DNA from 2 places in the Arthrobacter sp. ZGTC212 genome. Region 2 is predicted to be linked to the other one. Evidence: predicted binding sites of a transcription regulator. Region 2 holds the regulator's gene; the other holds the start of a gene.
What was found. The regulator LexA, encoded in region 2, represses DNA repair genes until DNA is damaged. The targets are predictions, from matches to a motif close to TCGAACANNTGTTCGA.
Positions count from the first base shown of each region.

Region 1: the regulator LexA is predicted to act here: its motif matches at 1,242-1,257, upstream of CXQ89_RS18850 (HNH endonuclease signature motif containing protein).

Region 1 is NZ_PJIJ01000002.1:578,027-580,425, reverse strand. It holds gene CXQ89_RS09385 (ATP-binding protein) at 76-1,176, shown strand; gene CXQ89_RS18850 (HNH endonuclease signature motif containing protein) at 1,424-2,399, shown strand, end outside.
Region 2 is NZ_PJIJ01000003.1:700,633-703,031, reverse strand. It holds gene CXQ89_RS18975 (LysM peptidoglycan-binding domain-containing protein) at 1-261, opposite strand, end outside; gene CXQ89_RS18450 (hypothetical protein) at 354-575, shown strand; gene lexA (transcriptional repressor LexA) at 970-1,695, shown strand; gene CXQ89_RS15375 (ATP-dependent DNA helicase) at 1,836-2,399, opposite strand, start outside.

The sequences.
Region 1 (2,399 bases), on a different contig from region 2:
ATACTCACATAAACTCACAGCATGCCGGAAACGGAAACTCACAAGACTCATACAAACTCACAGGGAGCCCCGCTGATGGAGAATCCCTTCCGCCCATCGGCGGGGGCAACACCCCCGCAAATCCTGGGCCGCGCAGGCGTGCTCGACGAGTTCGAGTACGGACTCCGCCTGGGGTCCGGCGCTCCGGGATTATTGACGATTTTCACCGGGGCCCGCGGAATCGGCAAGACGGTCATGCTCGGCGCCGCCCACGACGTAGCCCGGGAAAACGGTTGGGCCGTGATTTCCGAGACTGCCACCACCGGTTTCATGGGCCGGATCGGCGAATCCATGCGAGGCATCGCTGAGGAACTGGGATCCGGGCCGGTGAATCGCAAAATCACCGCAATCGCTGCCGCCGGCTTCAGCATCACCACCCAACTTCCGCCGGAGCGCCAGGTGGCGTGGCGAACAATGGGCGAGGAACTCCTGAAGCTCTTGGATGACCACGGCACCGGGCTGATCATCACGGTGGATGAGATCCATGCTGCTGACCGCGGCGAACTTGCCCAGCTGGCCGCCAGCGTCCAGCACTTCATCCAGGACCGGCTTCCCATAGGTCTAGTCTTTGCCGGGCTTCCGGCTGCCGTGTCCGATCTGCTCAACGAAGGTGTGGCCACGTTCCTCCGCCGTGCCGACAAGATAGATCTTCACGCAGCCGCGGTCCGTGAAGTGGAGGAGTCCTTCGCCGCCACCTTCTCCCACGCATCCATCAAGGTCTCCCCCGGCCTCGTGCGCCAGGCAGCCGAAGCCACCGGCGGGTATCCCTTCCTGATTCAGCTCGTTGGTTATTTTCTCTGGCGCGAAGCCGAAGGCAACCAGGGCAGCCTCACCTCGGAGGCTGTCGACCGGGCCATTGCGGCAGCCAACCGCCGCAATGTGCGGACGGTCATCGAAGCCGCCCTTGCCGCCGCCTCCCCTAAGGACCTGGACTTCCTTGCGGCCATGGCAGAGGATGACGGACCGTCCCTGGCCGGAGACATTGGCCGCCGTATCGGGGCCAAGACAAATCTCGTGGCAAACTACCGCTCCCGGCTCTTGGCGGCCGGACTCATAGAATCCGCCGGACACGGCAAGGTTACCTTTGCCATTCCAGGCCTCCGCCAGCATCTCCGGTCTCAGCCGGGACGACCTTGAGAAACTAGAAACAGGTATACGACCGGTAGACACACACCGTCTGACGGTGCCCTGCATCACTAAAATAGAACGTATGTACTACTCCCCAGCTCTCAGTGATGGCCGCAGGGAACTAGCCTCTGCCCCGAGAAGTTCGACCGTAGCCACCGGATCAGCATCCGGGGGTCCATGTGTTAGCGCGGCCCGTGTCGAGAACACCGCTCCGCGTGACCAGCTGGAGGTGTTGGAGGCTGCTGAGCGTGCCCGGTTGATTGATGAGATTCGGTTGCTGGAGGAACTGAAGTCCGCGGCTGCGGCGGCGCAGGCTCGGGCTGCGGCGGCGTTTGATGCCTCGACCCGCCGTGCCCAGGTCCGGGCGGGATTGGCGGCGGAGGAGTTGGGCCGGGGTGTGGGCGCGCAGGTGGGGTTGGCCCGCCGGGAGTCCCCGCACCGGGGCAACCGGTTGCTGGGCTTGGCGAAGATCCTGACCGCGGAAATGCCGTGCACCCTGCACGCTTTGAGTGTGGGGGTGCTCAGCGAGTGGTGGGCGACATTGTTGGTGCGGGAGACGGCGTGCCTGTCCCGCCAGGACCGGGGCCGGGTGGACGAGGTCGTGGCCGGGAACCTGGCGGGGTTGGAGGCCCTGGGTGATCGGGCGTTGATCGCGAGGGTGAGGTCGGTGGCGTACAGGTTGGATCCGCAGTCGGTGGTGAACCGAGCGGCGAAGGCGGTCGAGGGCCGGTATGTGTCGTGTCGTCCGGCGCCGGACACGATGACGTATTTGACGGGGTTGTTGCCGGTGGCCCAGGGGGTGGGGGTGTTCGCGGCGTTGTCGCGGGAAGCTGACCGGTTGCGTGCTGCCGGGGATTGCCGGGGCCGGGGTCAGATTATGGCCGATACGTTGGTGGAGCGGGTCACGGGGCAGGCGCGGGCGGAGGATGTGCGGGTGGAGGTGCAGTTGATCATGACGGACCGGGCGTTGCTGGCCGGGGTGCTGCCCGCGGGTGTCATGGATTCCGGTGCCATGGATGCCGGTGCTGCGGGCGCCGGTGTTCCTGTTGCCGGTGTTCCTGATGGTTCAGGGTCGGCGGTGTTGGCGGGGTACGGGGTGGTGCCGGCGCAGTGGGCGCGGGACCTGATCCGCGGCAGCGGGCCGGACACTGGGTCGGGTTCCGGATCATCATCCGCCGCGGTTGACCTTCATGGTGCTGAAGGAACATTGTCGGGGTGGGGCAGGCCGCGGG
Region 2 (2,399 bases):
GTAAAGCTGAGCACCAACGATGAGGCGGGATTCAGTCAGGTTGTTGAGTTCCATGATGTCTTCCATGACATCCCGCGGGTCACGCTCAGGAGCGAACTCCTGTGCCAGGCCCCACAGGGACTCACCCGCAGCCACACTGACCTGGACGGTTCTTGTCACGTCCGGCCCCCCGCTGGAGGCCATGGCGGGAGCGGTGAAGAAGCCCAGCACAATGAGCGCAGCCGCCGCGGCGAGCATCAGCGGGAGGCCGATGAAAACCAAACGGCCCCTGCGGGTCAGGTGCAGCGAGTTCGTCTTGACCGGCAGGGAAGGATTTGAAGGCCGGGAATCGAGGTGCTGTGAGGGAGATGTGCTTGACGCAACTGTGTCTGAAGCAGCTGTCTGGATTGAAGCAGCTGGATGACTTGAATCAGCTGTTCGAGCTGTCGGGACTGTTTGGGTTGTCATTGCAACGCCTTTCCGGTTCGATGGCTGCGGGAAAATACCCGAAGCCATATTCGAACGATTGGAAGCTGATCGACTTACCCGAACCTCCGCTGAGGGCGGCTGTCGAAAGTATGTTCGATTTCTGCTGAGTTATTTCTAGCACCTATCTACTAATAAAGTCGAGACTCGCTCGAACAAATGTTTGAAAACACCGCACTGCTCGCTTAACGTTGAGGACAAGAGGGAACCTTCAACGGGTTCTGCGGATCGACTCGAAGCCCAGGCGTCGGAGCGGTTCCCCAGGATCACTGAATCAGCTGCCTCTGACATAACCGCCGGAACGGCTTGCACGGCCAATACGTCCCGGCTTGTACCGATTAGACATTTACCGACCAGCCCCGGCATTGCCGGGACCAGCTGACCCGAAGGGAACCCGACGTGGCCCGCAGGACTGCTTCCGAAGACAGCACCAACAAACCAGCTGCCACAGGCACCCGTGCGCGCGCCAAGGGGCTCACCCCCAGGCAGAAGACCGTCCTGGAGATGATTCAGCGGTCCGTGAGCACCAACGGCTATCCGCCCACCATGCGCGAAATCGGCGACACGGTTGGCCTGGCCAGCCTGTCCAGCGTGACCCACCAGCTCATGCAGCTGGAGAAGCTCGGCTACATCCGCCGTGATCCGAAGCGCCCCCGCGCCATGGAAATCCTCATTCCCCTGATGCTCCGTGACGGATCCTCCGGTACGGCAGCCGAAGAGGCGCCGGGACGCCCCGGCTCCGGCACGGACAACAGCCCTTCAGCCGGCGCTTCGGGGCACACCGCAGACCAGCGTGAAGAGGGCGCAGGCTCAACCCCGGCACTGGCCTCGGTAACCGAGCTTGCCACCTCCGTTGATACAGCCATGGTGCCGCTGGTCGGCCGCATCGCTGCCGGCGGACCCATCCTTGCGGAGCAGGTGGTGGAGGACATCATGCCGCTGCCCCGTCAGCTGGTGGGACACGGTGACCTTTTCATGCTGAAGGTTTCGGGAGACTCCATGGTTGATGCCGCCATCTGCGACGGTGACTGGGTGGTTGTGCGCCGCCAGCCGACAGCTGAGAACGGTGACATTGTGGCTGCCCTCCTCGACGATGAAGCCACGGTCAAGACCTTCCGGCAGCGCAACGGCCACACCTGGCTGTTGCCGCAGAACACGCGGTACGAGCCCATTGTGGGCGATCACGCCGTCATCATGGGCAAAGTTGTCTCGGTGATGCGCGCTCTTTAGCCCACGTCCCGGCGGGATCCCTGCAACGGAAAGCACGCAAATGGCGGCCGGAAATCTTCCGGCCGCCATTTGCCTGTCCATGTCTTTGCTGCCCGGCCTCACTGGGCCGCAGAGTGCCGCGGGTTACGTCCGCAGCCCGCCTACCCCGCCGACAGCTCCTCGGCTGCCGACTGCTCTGCGAGCCGGCCCAAAACCGAGAGCACCACGGAGCGGTCCGTGGTGGACCAGAACGGCGGCAGCGCTGCGCGCAGGAAGCCCCCATACCGGGCCGTGGCCAGCCGGGAGTCCAGGACAGCCACCACACCGCGGTCCCCCGCCGCACGAATCAGGCGCCCGGCGCCCTGTGCCAGACGCACGGCGGCATGGGTCGCCGCCACGGACATGAACCCGTTGCCTCCGGCCTTGGCCACTGCTCGGGTGCGGGCGGTCATCAGCGGGTCATCGGGACGGGGAAACGGGATGCGGTCGATGAGGACAAGCCGGCACGCGGCTCCGGGAACGTCCACGCCCTGCCATAGCGACATGGTGCCGAAGAGGCAGGTATCCGGCTCTTCAGAGAACTGCTTGACCAGTGAAGACATGGAAGATTCCCCCTGGCACAGGATGGGGAAATCCACCCGGGTGCGCATGGCATCGGCGGCATCTTCAGCCGCCCGCCGGGAGGAGAATAAGCCCAGCGCGCCGCCGTTGGAGGCCTTAAGCAG